One region of the Proteiniborus sp. genome, then DNA from elsewhere that is predicted to be linked to it. Evidence: riboswitches for the same ligand, from Rfam matches in the RefSeq annotation. Region 1 holds a riboswitch; each other region holds the start of a gene.
What was found. A riboswitch is a leader RNA that binds a small molecule or an ion and turns the genes downstream of it on or off. The one in region 1 is predicted to bind molybdenum cofactor.
Positions count from the first base shown of each region.

Region 2: linked by a shared signal. The riboswitch ahead of ABV008_RS14925 (S-layer homology domain-containing protein) and the one ahead of ABV008_RS12830 (NADH-dependent [FeFe] hydrogenase, group A6) in region 1 are both predicted to bind molybdenum cofactor.
Region 3: linked by a shared signal. The riboswitch ahead of ABV008_RS07055 (S-layer homology domain-containing protein) and the one ahead of ABV008_RS12830 (NADH-dependent [FeFe] hydrogenase, group A6) in region 1 are both predicted to bind molybdenum cofactor.
Region 4: linked by a shared signal. The riboswitch ahead of ABV008_RS07015 (alkaline phosphatase family protein) and the one ahead of ABV008_RS12830 (NADH-dependent [FeFe] hydrogenase, group A6) in region 1 are both predicted to bind molybdenum cofactor.

Region 1 covers NZ_JAWRHZ010000060.1:65,091-68,551, reverse strand. Annotated here, with positions in the region: gene ABV008_RS12835 (ECF transporter S component) at 1-225, opposite strand, end outside; gene ABV008_RS12830 (NADH-dependent [FeFe] hydrogenase, group A6) at 235-1,971, opposite strand; molybdenum cofactor riboswitch at 2,232-2,350, opposite strand; gene typA (translational GTPase TypA) at 2,393-3,461, opposite strand, start outside.
Region 2 covers NZ_JAWRHZ010000065.1:57,891-61,351, forward strand. Annotated here, with positions in the region: gene ABV008_RS14920 (Ig-like domain-containing domain) at 1-582, opposite strand, end outside; gene ABV008_RS14925 (S-layer homology domain-containing protein) at 644-1,690, opposite strand; molybdenum cofactor riboswitch at 1,793-1,915, opposite strand; gene ABV008_RS14930 (prolyl oligopeptidase family serine peptidase) at 2,233-2,940, shown strand; gene dhaK (dihydroxyacetone kinase subunit DhaK) at 3,328-3,461, shown strand, end outside.
Region 3 covers NZ_JAWRHZ010000036.1:83,295-86,755, reverse strand. Annotated here, with positions in the region: gene ABV008_RS07055 (S-layer homology domain-containing protein) at 1-1,638, opposite strand, end outside; molybdenum cofactor riboswitch at 1,812-1,936, opposite strand; gene ABV008_RS07050 (BUD32 family EKC/KEOPS complex subunit) at 1,929-2,561, opposite strand; gene mobB (molybdopterin-guanine dinucleotide biosynthesis protein B) at 2,561-3,061, opposite strand; gene ABV008_RS07040 (energy-coupling factor transporter transmembrane component T family protein) at 3,072-3,461, opposite strand, start outside.
Region 4 covers NZ_JAWRHZ010000036.1:77,745-81,205, reverse strand. Annotated here, with positions in the region: gene ABV008_RS07025 (molybdopterin-dependent oxidoreductase) at 1-112, opposite strand, end outside; gene ABV008_RS07020 (ECF transporter S component) at 102-680, opposite strand; gene ABV008_RS07015 (alkaline phosphatase family protein) at 706-1,662, opposite strand; molybdenum cofactor riboswitch at 1,750-1,869, opposite strand; gene ABV008_RS07010 (2Fe-2S iron-sulfur cluster-binding protein) at 2,013-2,762, opposite strand; gene ABV008_RS07005 (NADH-ubiquinone oxidoreductase-F iron-sulfur binding region domain-containing protein) at 2,752-3,461, opposite strand, start outside.

The DNA.
Region 1 (3,461 bases):
AACAACAATCATTGCAGGAGGTGTAACTCCTAAAACTACAGCCATAAATGGTGTTATCAGTCCAATAGCTGCAGCCCAAGGCAGTCCACACATCTGAGCAGCAATGATTAGTACTGCGTTAATGCCTGAACCAGTAATAAGTTGCCCCATTTTTACAAATTGAAATACTAAAGCAATTGCTAATAGTATAGCTGTTCTTGTTAATGTTTTTGTTTTCTTATTCATATATATCACCTAATATCTTTCTCGCTTTATATAATGAGTGTGTAGTAGGTGGTGAGCCTTATGTCCGTTAGCTTTCCCTAGGTATTCATCATATAAAGCTTTAATTTCTGGATTATTATGAGATTTTCTTAAAGGCATTTCTCTATCAATAGTATATAATCCCTGTGCTCTTTGCCTGCACACTTCATCTGTCTTATCCTTATCCATAATAATTGGCTGTCCTCCGCCGTTTATACAACCTCCTGGGCATCCCATTATCTCTATGAAATGATAATTAGCTTCTTCATTTCTAATTCTATCTAGAAGTCTACCTGCGTTACCTGTACCATGAGCAACAGCCACCTTTACATCAAGATCTCCTATCTTTACAGTAGCTTCCTTAATGCCCTCAAGTCCTCTTACTGGAGCATACTCTATTTCTTTTAAATCTTGTCCTGTCAATATATCAGCTACAGTTCTCAAAGCTGCTTCCATAACGCCACCTGTAGCACCAAATATTACTGCAGCACCTGTAGATTCTCCCATAACCTTATCGAAGCTTTGGTTTTCTAAGGATTTAAAGTCTATTCTAGCTTCCTTTATCATCTTGGCTAGCTCTCTAGTTGTAATAACTGCGTCCACATCCTTGAATCCGTTTACAGATAGTTCTTCTCTTGCAGATTCATATTTTTTAGCTGTGCAAGGCATAACAGATACTACAAATATTTTTTTAGAATCTATGCCCATTTTCTCTGCATAATAAGATTTGGTCAATGCCCCAAGCATTTGGTGAGGAGATTTACAACTTGACAAATTATCTAGAAAATCATTGTGATAATGTTCACAATATTTTATCCAGCCTGGTGAACAAGATGTAATCATTGGAAGTTTTCCACCATTCTTTATTCTGCCTAATAGCTCAGTACCTTCTTCAATAATTGTTAGGTCTGCTGCAAAATCTGTATCAAATACTCTATCAAAACCTAATCTTCTAAGTGCAGTTACCATTTTCCCTTCTACATTAGTCCCTACAGGCATACCAAACTCTTCTCCTAAAGCAACTCTAACTGCAGGAGCAGTCTGGACAACAACATACGTATCATTATTTTCTAGGGCATCCCATATTTTATTCCTATCATCCTTCTCTCTTAATGCGCCAACAGGGCACACCTTTATACATTGGCCACAATTTATACAAGCAACCTCTGACAAGCTTTTGTTAAAAGGAGCAGATACTACTGTTTTAATTCCTCTCCCAGCAAAATCTATCACAGCTGTTCCCTGAACACTTTTACATACGCTTATACATCTTCCACAAAGTATGCATTTGTTTGGATCTCTCACTATTGAAGGTGACATCTGGTCAATATCATAAACATTTTTTTCTCCCTGATATTCCAGCCCATCTACTCCCATTTCTTCAGCAAGCTTTTGAAGTTCACAGTTAAGATTTCTGGAACAAGTGAGGCACTCTCTCTCGTGCCTTGCAAGAATGAGCTTAAGAATTGTTGCTCTAGCTTCTCTAACTTTTTTTGAGGCTGTTTTAACTTCCATACCTTCTGAAACAGGTAAAATACAGGATGCTTGGAGAGTCCTGGCCCCTTTCACTTCTACAACGCACATTCTACAAGCACCAACTTCATTGATTCCCTTCAGGAAACAAAGGGTTGGTATATGGATGCTTAATCCTCTAGCAGCTTCTAAAACGGTTGTCCCCTTTGGTACTTGAGTCTTGATACCATCAATCGTAATGTTAACGTTTTCCATAACATTTGTCCCCCTATAATAAATATTGAATTATATAAAAAAGGCTCCTAAAAAGAATTATAAGGTAGCCTTTTTTGAGCCACTGCATAAGAGCGACTTGCACGAAATCAAAGATTTCTGCAATCTGCTTAAAGCTCATTCATAGAAAGTTCTTTTATATGAGATAATAAAGTAAAGCTTCCCTTTTCATTATAAAAAAGCTCCTTCTAAAAGGAGTTTTTTGTAATAGTAAACAAACCAATAGTTGTATAACAATATCGGTAGTTAAATATGGCTCCTTTCCAAACACGGGAGGCATGAATATTTCTATTCATACCCATAGGTTTATATTCCATAGACAATTGTCTTTAGGATTATAAACTCGGAATTATTCTATTATTATATAAATAATAATTTATTGTGATATTTGTGTCAATAGATTTTATTTCTTTTTAGATTTATATCTTAAGCTACTATCAAGTATACTTTTTCTTACTCTAATACTTTCGGGAGTAATCTCTAGTAGCTCATCTGCTTCAATAAACTCTAATGCTTCCTCTAGGCTCATAACATTAGGTGGTGAAAGTCTTAGAGCATCGTCTGTGCCTGATGCTCGAGTGTTTGTAAGTTGTTTTTTCTTACATACATTTACTTCTATATCATCAGACTTTGCATTTTGACCTACTACCATACCTTCATATACTTTAGTTCCTGGTGTAATAAATAAGGTTCCTCTTTCTTGTGCTGCATATAACCCATATGTTACAGCTTCTCCAGATTCAAAAGCTACTAATGAGCCTTGAGGTCTTCTTGGAATATCTCCTTTATATGGCTGATATCCTTCAAATACTGAATTTAATATACCATTACCTCTAGTGTCAGTCATAAATTCTGAACGATACCCTATAAGCCCTCTAGCAGGTATTAAAAATTCTAATCTAGTATATCCTCCAGTAGGCTGTGTCATAGTAACTAGCTCTCCTTTTCTTTGTCCAAGTTTTTCTATGACTGAACCAACAAATTCTTCTGGCACATCTATAGTAACTTTTTCTATAGGTTCATGTTTCTTTCCCTCAATAGTTCTAAATAAAACCTCTGGTTTTGAAACTTGAAATTCATAGCCTTCTCTTCTCATAGTTTCTATTAAAATAGAAAGATGAAGCTCTCCTCTTCCTGATACTTTAAATGAATCTGTTAAGTCGGTTTCTTCTACTCTTAAGCTTACATCAGTATTGAGTTCTTTAAATAGTCTTTCTCTAACCTGTCTTGATGTTACAAACTTTCCTTCTTGACCTGCAAAAGGACTATTGTTAACTGAAAATGTCATAGCTATAGTTGGCTCTGATATTTGCACGAAAGGAAGTGGCTCAGGACGCTCAGGTGAGCAGATTGTATCTCCTATGTGTATTCCTTCAACACCAGATACTGCTATTATGCTTCCTATTTCCGCACTTTCTACTTCAACTCTATTAAGCCCTTCAAACTCATATACCTTCGTAATTTTAACTTTT
Region 2 (3,461 bases), on a different contig from region 1:
CTTTGCTGCTTCATCAGAAGAATTTTCACTTATATTCTCTTTATTAAGAGACTCTTTTTCTTCGGAAGCTATCACAGTAGAACTGATATTATCATTTTCAATATCTTCAGAAGAAGTACTGGAAGTATTGTCTTCTAATGCCTTAGTAGTAAAGGAAATAGTAACTACTTTATCTAAGGACATGCCATTTTTAGACTTGAGTTCTGAAGAGATTTCTAGGGTATAAGATTTATTTTCTTCTAAGGTATCTATTGGTTTTATATCTATTTGTCTTTTTCGTTCAGGCTCTATTTGATCATCAGGAAAAAGAATTTCAATAGGTACTTCTTCTTGATTTTCATCTAGTAGCTTAAAGCAATTTGCGTTGTTATCTTTAACAGACATATTAACTACATTCTTATTAAATAAAAGGTGTATGAGTACATCATTGTCCACTGATTCTTCTCCATTAGAAGGAATAGATTCTACTAGGTCTAAATGGATAGATTTTCCGTCTTCGCTGGAATAAACTGAGACAATAGATACAAAGAAGAGTATTGAAACAAGCATAATTATCTTATAAAATTGTCTATTGTTTTTCATTTTTGCCTCCTATCTAGTTAATAATGATAAAAATACAGGGGAAGCAAGCTCCCCCTGTATTTTACTGAACTGAAAAAGTAACCACTATTTCTTCACCAAGGGAACTACCATTGTTAGCTTTTAAATCCTTGCTCATAATAATTTTATAGTTTTTACCTGCTTCAAGAGCAGTTAGTGGTTTAATAAATATATATGATTTTTCATTATCTACACCATTAATTCTAAATACTTCATTTAATACTTCTTGATCGTCATTATCTTTAAGCAATATTTGTTTCTGATTATTTTCCCAATTATCACGGACAATACCACGATCAAATTCTAATTTAATAATAATATTTTCATTGTTTTTTAGTCCTTCATCTAACTTAGCTAAATCTACGGATTTATTATCTACAATTGATGTAAAATAAGCTCCTTTAAATGAAAGTGGAGATTTTCCATTACCTTTAGAAGGCTCTTCGCTTGTTATGCTTTCTTCAGCATCTTTTGTGGCTTCTTCAGGCTTAGAGGCAACAGCTTTTTCTAATAATACAACTGCTTCAGAACCTAATACTTTATCTAGAGGTTTTACTTTATTTTTATCATTTATCCAACCCTTTTGGGATAAGGCTTCGACAGCACCTATTGCCCATTTTGGCACTTCTTTAGAGTCATTAAACTGTAAAAGCTTGTCTGCTTCCTGTTGTACATTTAACTTTAATGCTCTTGCTAACATCATATAAGCTTCTGCCTTAGTAATTTCTGCATCAGGACTAAAAACGTCGTTACCTTTTCCAACAACATATTCTGCTTTAAAAGCTTTAGCTACTTCTTTGTAATAGTTAGCTTGTTCTGGTATATCAGTAAAATTTATAGCTGCAGTTTCTTTAAAATTAAACAAGCTATTAATCAAAGCTACAAATTCTACTCTGGATAGTGCTTTGTCAGGATTAAACGTATCATTTTCGTATAGACGTGACCATCCCTTATGTACCCATTCATTGAATTGAGGTTGTTCAGTTTCTTTAACACCTTCTGTAGAGTCAGCAAAAGAAATTACTGAAAACATCATTAAAAAAGCAATTAATAAACTGATTGTTGAGAATAATTTTGTTTCTTTTCTCATAGTAAACTCCTCCTTAAAGTTAGTATAATAATATATAGAGCCGCAATAAAAAAACGGCTTCCTTTTAGAAACCGTAACATACAGAGTCAACCATTAAGAATTGATTGGCTTATTAGTTATCTACTTTCCAAAAGGGAGGCATAATCGTTTCCAATTATACCCTATAGGATTGCTTCCGTAGCAGCTAGTGCCTGTAGGAACACAATCTCGTAGAATTTTTTAGTTATATAAAATTATCAATAATAATTATATCATATATTTTAACTTAATGTTCTAATGTTATGACAAATCATAATTAATAATAGACATACCTCAATTTAAAAATCAAATTTCATCTCAACCAATAAAGCTGCTATAGTAAGATGTTCTGTTAGCAACTGACCAAATCTAGACGCAATCATATCTCCATAGAAATGTCTTAGGGCATATGCGAAGTCAAGTAGATTTCGTAGAAGTCTTTTTATAACAAAGTCCTCATCTGCAAGCTAAAGACTGTACTTATGATAGCGATCCTTGCCCAAGCAGCATGTTATCCCCATGGCATGCGGAAATTGTTTATCAAATTAACTGATGATTTACTAATACAATTAAAAGTAGGATACATAAAATATACCACCTTTACAATTTTTTCGGCATATAATATGCTAGATGAAAAGGGACCAGTTTTACTGAATATCAATCCCAATAAAATTGTAGTAGTAGGAAGTTCTGCTGGAGCTTATTTGGGTTTACTTTCTGGAACTTTTGAAGAAAAACCTAGTTCAATAGTATCTTTCTACGGATATGGAGACATACTTGCAGAATGGTATGGTATGCCTAGTGAGTATTACTGCAAAATGCCCTTAGTTACCAGAGAAGAAGCCTATGGTGTAATAAACAATGAAGCTATAACACAGGGTTTTAGAGAAAGATTTATATATTATTTATATTGTAGACAAAAAGGGATATGGACAAAAGAAGTAAGTGGGTATCACACATTATTTCAAAAAGAAAAGATAATACCTTTTTGTCCAATATATAATGTAAGTTCAGATTTTCCACCTACTCTTTTGATTCACGGAGATAAGGACACTGATGTGCCATATGAACAATCGGTTAAGATGGCAGAAAAGTTAGAGGAATATGGAATAAATAACAAGCTAATAACTGTTAAGAATGAAGGACATTTATTTGATAATGATATGAAAAAACTTGCAACAATAGAGGCTCTCAGTCAAGTGTTGGGTTTTTTAGAAGAGAATCTATGCTAGAAGAAAGAGAAGTCACACTGAAACAGCTTAAAATGTTTATTTTATTAAGGAAACTATAATATATAAAAAATTTGAAGGCTTGTGCATATAATTAGAACGAGAGGCATATTTATAGTATAAGCAAATGGACAGATAATATTAATTAAATATTTAATGGAGATTTGGAGAACCGCGCTATCTAACTTATGAAAACATAAGGCTAGATAAGTGCGGTTTTTTGCATAACAAAAAAGTTATAAGGCTTGTCATAATTTAAGTTCTTAAAAATATATATGTAATACAACATAGAGTCTGAATTTATAAGCTATGTGAAGGCTTAGGAAATTAATCAAATTAAAAGAAAGGCGTTTTTATTAGTAAATTTAATTATTGAAAGGAAGTGATGTAGTGAAGAAGATTATTAATGACAGAGAAAGCGTAGTAGAAGAAATGCTTCAAGGTATAGTTGCAGCTTATCCTGAGTATGTGAAAAGAGTAGAAGGTTTCAATGTACTAGTTAGAAAAGATTCACCAATAAAAGG
Region 3 (3,461 bases), on a different contig from region 1:
ATATTCTGGGTTTGGATCTATGTTAAAAATAGATTTATCATATACTAGCTTGATACAACCATCTTCATTTCCTAATTTTGAATCTGCTCCTGCTCCTCCATCATATACAAATGGTCTAGTATTAGTCCCATCCGCAATTGATGTTCCATATGCTATTATAATTGGCTTTCCTTTTGCCTCTGCTTCCTCAACCTGAGCTAAAGTGAACTCTGCTATACTCTGTCTTACCCTGTTTTTCAAAATAACTTTATAGGCAGTATCAGTAAGCTTTATTCCTGTAGTGCCAGACTTCATATTTTTTAATAGATGGTTTAGATTAATACCTTCATACTTAAGAGTTACTTCACTACCATCTCTTAAATCTACATAGTCTCCACGGAATGCTCCTGCATCTTGGCTTTCTAGCTCACGGATAGATACAGGAATACTTGTTTCAAGACCTGGTCCTTCAAAGGTTAAAGTAGCTCCTGTTATGGCATCAACATCATATGGAGCATCTCCTTCTAATCCTCCGTTAGTGATATGCTTATATGAGCTAGTTGAATAATCTACTCCACTCGATGATGAAACTTTTATTTCATTTACTAGCTTTATCTGTTGTCCATTTTGACTATAAATTCTAAAATATCCTTCAATAGAAGAGTCATTTTTTGCTGTATCATATACTGCTTTTACGTCGCTTTCGCTTGTCCCTACTTCATATACTAATACATATTGGTTTGAAGCATCTCTAATATCTGCTATTGTTACAGGATCATTAGGATATCCATCAGCTGCTATGAATTCAACCTTATCCTTATCGTCATAATCTTTAAATAAGCTACTTAAAGGTACTCCAACAACGTAATTAGTTTCTGGTCCTGATTTTTTCATATATGTCCAATTGCCACTTACTCTAGGCATTAAGAGAATATCTGCTTTAGTATACTCCTTATTTCCTATCTTGAATACAGTTGGCATCTCACTTCCAACAAGTATCTTATGTATTGTCTTATTAAATAGTGGATTGCTTTGCTCATTTACATGCTGCTGTCCTACCATAAGTAATGGTGCATCATCATCTGAAAGCTTTTCTAAAGAAGAAGTCTGTGGAATTACATCTGATGCACCCCTTTCTCCAGCTCTTTCAAAAGCAAGGATTGTATCTACTGTTACTTTTCCTGTCTCAACTCCATTACTTAGCTTTGGAAAATAATATCTTTCTAATCCAAAAGAAGGTGTTATAAGTTTCTTAGAAGTTGTTGAGTCTCCTTTAAATGTTGGGTCAAAGGTAACTTTATATCCATCTCTAGCCACAAAAGCAATAGGATACTCATTATACTTATCTTTTATAAAATTAGATTTGCTTAGTAAATCATTTACTTTCACACCTCTTCCGAGAAAGATGCTCTTAGTAGGTGTAGTATTAATTGTTGAATACAAATTAGTTGCCTGTGTCATAGACAATAGCTCATTTAGTGTGTATGATCTTTCATTAGAAGATCCTATGCCATCACCTGTAACAACTATAATTGGTTGCTCTGTTTCAGGTTTCCAGCTTTCAGCATAGGCAATACTATTTGAAAGTCCAGGAGCTACTAATCCTAACAACATTACAAAAGCTACTATGAATGATAAGCTCTTTTTAAAACATTTCATAAATTTTCCTCCTTTATTGCATTAAATGTTTAATTCTCAATACTTAAAATAGAATACCTCCAGAAAAGCTCAATTTGCTTAAAGCAGATTGCCGAAATCTTTGATTTCGTAATAGTCACTTTTGCAGTAGCTCAAAAAAGTAAAACTTCTTTTAAACAAAAAGAAGTCTTCAAAAATACATCAACATCACCCCTTTTCGCACTGGAAGGTAATGTAGTTTCCCACATTGCCCTATCGTTTTAAACATCATGCAGGTATAACTCTGTTTAGATGAATAAAATCGGAGTATTTTATTTAGTTTTGTTATTTATTGCTCTTCTTTTCTCAGCCTCTGTAGTGGCTAAAAGAAGGAAGCTGTCCATATCTTTAAGCTTTTTCTTTGAATAATTTTCATAGCTTTCCAAGAACCTGTTCATCATAGTATATTTCTCTTTTTTAAATGAAGGTTCATTTCTAAGTATGAAAAAACAGATATTTGATAAGTCTAATCTTATATCACCATATCCAACTTCCTCAAAGTCCAGCCCGTAAATATTGCCATTGCTATATATAAAGTTCCTGAGGTTTACATCCTTTTTTAAAAGACTATTCTTACCCTTTTTTATATCATGTAGTTTTGTCATCCACAATGCAAGCTTGTCTAACCATTTTCCTATCTTCAATCTATCTACTAAATCCACAACAAGTTCACCTTGAACATATTCCATAATGAGACTATCTTTATTCTTATATAATATTTCCGGAACTAATATATCAGAATCTTTAAGCATATTTATATTATCATACTCTATATCTAATAATTTTCTATTTTCTAAGCTGTATTCTTTTAAAATAGCAAGTCTTTCACTTGTACCTTCCTTGAGATTTATCAAATATACTTTATTCCTTTTGCTTTTCAATCTTTTCAACATTTCGAAATCCATTACTTACTCTCCCAATCCTGCACTGTACTTTCCACTAAATCTGTTAGCATTTCTATATTATTCATTGCATTAATGACAGGAAGATTATTATATTCTAATAATCCATTACTGATTACGCCACTTAATGCAAAGACACTTGAATTCATTCGCTTATTAATATCTTTTATTGAACCAGCACATAGTATTTTAGGTACATCAAAATCTGTAACTCCTTCTAATATGACAAAATCCTGATTATAGTATTTTAATATATCTTCCATTGGCAATCTTTCTTTATATAGTATATTGGTTTCATAAAGTCCTCTAGCAGATACTAAATCTGCCCCCGCCTTTCTATGTCTATCTGTATTAGACCCTTCAACCTCCATTGTAAATTCTTCATAATGAATTTCCTTTACTGTTCCTACAGAGTATCCACGTTTTTTTAATTCTCTTATAAGCATTTCTATAGTTGTTGTCTTACCTGACTTCGAATATCCATAAACAGAGAAAATCTTCATCCTAGTCCTCCTAACCGATGATATTAAATTGTAATAAAATAATCATAAGTGCAATTAATGTAGTAGCAAAAATAAGTACATAGTCAATTTTCCTCATTTGAAGTTTACAATAAGAGGTTCTACATTCATAAGCTCTAAAGCCTCTACTTTCCATAGATATTGATATGTATCTGGCTTTATCTAATGCCTTTACTATTGAAGGCATTAATATATATTTATATATAGAAATTTTCTCTTTCAAAGGTACTTTTTCTAAGCTGATTCCTGATAATTGTACTGCTATTACTGAATTCAAAAATTCTTCTCTAAATATAGGAAGGAATTTTATAGCTATCAAAACCATAAAAGCAATTTCATAAGGTAGTTTCATAGCTATAAGTCCATAGATGGTTTTCATAAT
Region 4 (3,461 bases), on a different contig from region 1:
TTACAGTTCCTTCATAACCACTTACATCTATACTTCCTTTGTTTAAAAAGGCTAAAACAAGTGTTGCAATTGCTAATAATACAATTACGAATATAACACTTTTATTTTTCACTGACATCACCTTGCCTATTTGTGTTATTTATAATATTTGTCTTTCTCAACTCTTTGGCAATTTTGTATGCTATAAGACCCCCAAGCCCACCTGATAATGATGCTGCACTTAATGATAAAAGTAATGGAATTAATGGCAGTCTAAAAAATGCTAATGAAGACAAAAATGTTCCAGAAACATTAGCTATCAATCCAAGAATAAAAAATACTGTTGTACTAAAAAATCTTTCTCTTGCTAATTTTGCTCCAACATCAACCATAACTCCAGGTAAAGTATATGTAATAATGCTAATTGCTCCATGTGTACCATATGCACCTGTTATAATAACTAGTAAAGCTTGTATGAATCCTATAAGAGTTCCTGTACCTATCTTTCCTGTTATGCCTATACCTAAAACCAGCCATAGCATATAAAAACCGCCTGCTGCTGCACCGCCGGGAATAAAAAGCGGACCAGTTATTATGTGTATTAAAGGCACTATTATGGGCTTTATTGCTATACCTAAAGCCGAAGTCAATGCTATGATCACTAAATCAAACATTGAAAATCTATTTAAAAATCTCTTCATAGTCCATCCCTACTTTATTTTAAAATTATTCTTTGACTATTATGGGTATAAACATATCTAAAGATAAAAAGGTACCATGTTCTCCTCCATTCCCTACATTATGCATACCATGGTCTGACGTTATTATTACTTTTCCTGAAAATTTACTTACCATATTCTCTACATAAGAATCCAATACTTTAAGCTGTTTTAAAGCTTGTGTAGAGTCAGGTCCATACTTATGTCCAAAATCATCATATGAATGAAAATGAACTAAAAGTACATCTGTTGGATTTTCTAATTCTATCATTGCAGTTTCATAAATCTCATCATCAATAGTATCATTTTTGTTTTCATCTATATTTAAAACAGTCTCAACTTCATCAATGACTATTCTCATATTACCTTCGATTATCTTTGAGCTCTTTCCTTGCTGTGAAGCTATGTCGAATATGGTATCAACCTCTAATTTCTTTTTATCTCTACTATGTATCCCTGTATATTTTGGCGTTTCTCCAGTTACCATAGACGTAAATGTTACATCTGTTATTGACGGATATACAGTAAGTGCTTTAGCTCCCTTTTCTAATGTAGATATATAAGGCAAGTATCCTAGATTGATAGATTCCTCGTAGAGTTCATATCCTAAACCATCAATATATATTATTAGAATGCTATCATTTGATTCTAAAGACTTTAAAACCATATCCTTTATATCAGTAATACTTTTATTTGGAGGGTTATCAACTATTCCTATAGGGTTTTTCACAGTAAAATCATTACACTTAACTATTACATTATTTAAAATAGAATTACTTACTTCTAAATTTTCAGTATATAAGACGTCTCCATCTTCAGTATATATGGCATAGCCATTTGTTTTATCTTCAGATCCTTTAATTATCTGGACTTCCCTTACATCTTTAGAATATATAAAAGTCAAACTAACTACACAGACAAGTAAAATTATTATAAATAATAAAACCAAATATTTTTTTCCCATGTAATCTCCTCGTTTATTTTTATAAGCACAAAAAAAGTAGTTTCAAAAGGAAACTACTCACTAGCCAATAATCAAAGAATTATAAAGCTGGTTTGCTCGCTGTTTCCTTTCCAAATACGGGAGGCATAAATATTTCTATTTATACCTAACGGTTATCCACCATATTAAATATAACTTAGGTAAAATAACTCGGAAACTTTCAATTGCTATATTAATAATATCCATAAATATTTTCTATAAATACTTTCTATATAACTCTTAAATCTCCTCTTTTTTGTTAGTAAGTTGTCAACTTAAAAAACATTAAATAAAAATACCAAGACAACGCAGTGTCTTGGTATTAAAATAAACTATAGTTTTTCAAAAACTTCCTTGAACTTCTCACCTGTCAACTTTCTTTTGCAGTCTTCACATAATGGTTCTTCAATTATTATGTCCAGCTTATTATTAGCATAATGAAAAGCTTCATTTGTTGTATAATATCTGCCACATTTAGAACACTTAATTAAATCAAATGTTCTATTCCATATTATTCTCTTTCCATCTTTATCTATTAAGCTTATTGCTTTGGTAGGACAGACCTCTGCACAGGCTCCACATCCTATGCAATCCTTTGAAGCATCGTCATAAGGAGTAGATACCTTTTTAGTTGTACCTCTATTGACCATTGATATTGCATTGGTTCCCATGGTTTCACATGCCTTAACACATAACCCACATAAAACGCAGTCTTCTTTTTCATCAGTATTCATATATCTTTCAGGTGCTACAACTCCATATTCTTTTGCCAAATTCTTAATATATTCATTATTAGGAGTCCTTAACAGTAGAAGCATAATAATATTTTTTCTCATTTTTAATATCTTATCAGAGTTGGTTATTACCTCTACGCCATCTTTAATTGGATATACGCATGAAGAAACGACTTTTGTCCTATGTCCTTCTTTTACTTCCACAAGACATAATCTACATCTTCCTAATCCCTCAAATCCTTTTTTATGACAAAGACTAGGAATATTTATATTGTTTCTTTTGGCTAATTCCATAAGTGTTTCTCCTGCTTTGCCTTCATAATAGTTTCCATTTATTTTAAGCTTCAACTAGAGCACCTCCAGTCTTTACTGCACCAACTGCACAATTAGTAAAACAAGTACCACATTTAATGCATTTATCCTTATCTATGGTATGAGGTTCTTTCCTATTGCCAGTAATAGCATCTACAGGACACTTCTTAGCACATAAGCCACATCCTATACATTTTTCTTTGTCTATATAATAGCTAGTTAGATTTTTACATACTCCAGCAGGACATCTTTTATTTACTATATGCTCAATATATTCATCTTTAAAATATTTAATGGTGGTTAAAACTGGATTTGGTGCTGTTTTCCCTAAGCCACATAATGAAGCTTCTTCAATAGTTTCGCCTAACTGGAGAAGCAGGTCTATATCCTCTAGCTTCCCCCTGCCTTCTGTAATATTGGTAAGTATCTTAAGCATAGTATTTATGCCTTCTCTACATGTGGTACATTTGCCGCAGGATTCTTCTGAAAGAAACTCCATATAGTATCTAGCTATTTCAACCATACATGTAGTGTCGTCCATTACTATAATCCCACCAGAACCCATCATTGAACCTATACTACTTAATGAATCGAAGTCAAGAGAAACATCTAATTGCTCTTTAGGAATACATCCTCCAGACGGCCCTCCTGTTTGAACAGCCTTATATGGTCTATTCTTTATTATTCCTCCACCTATGTCAAATACAAGTTCTCTTAATTTAGTTCCCATAGGTA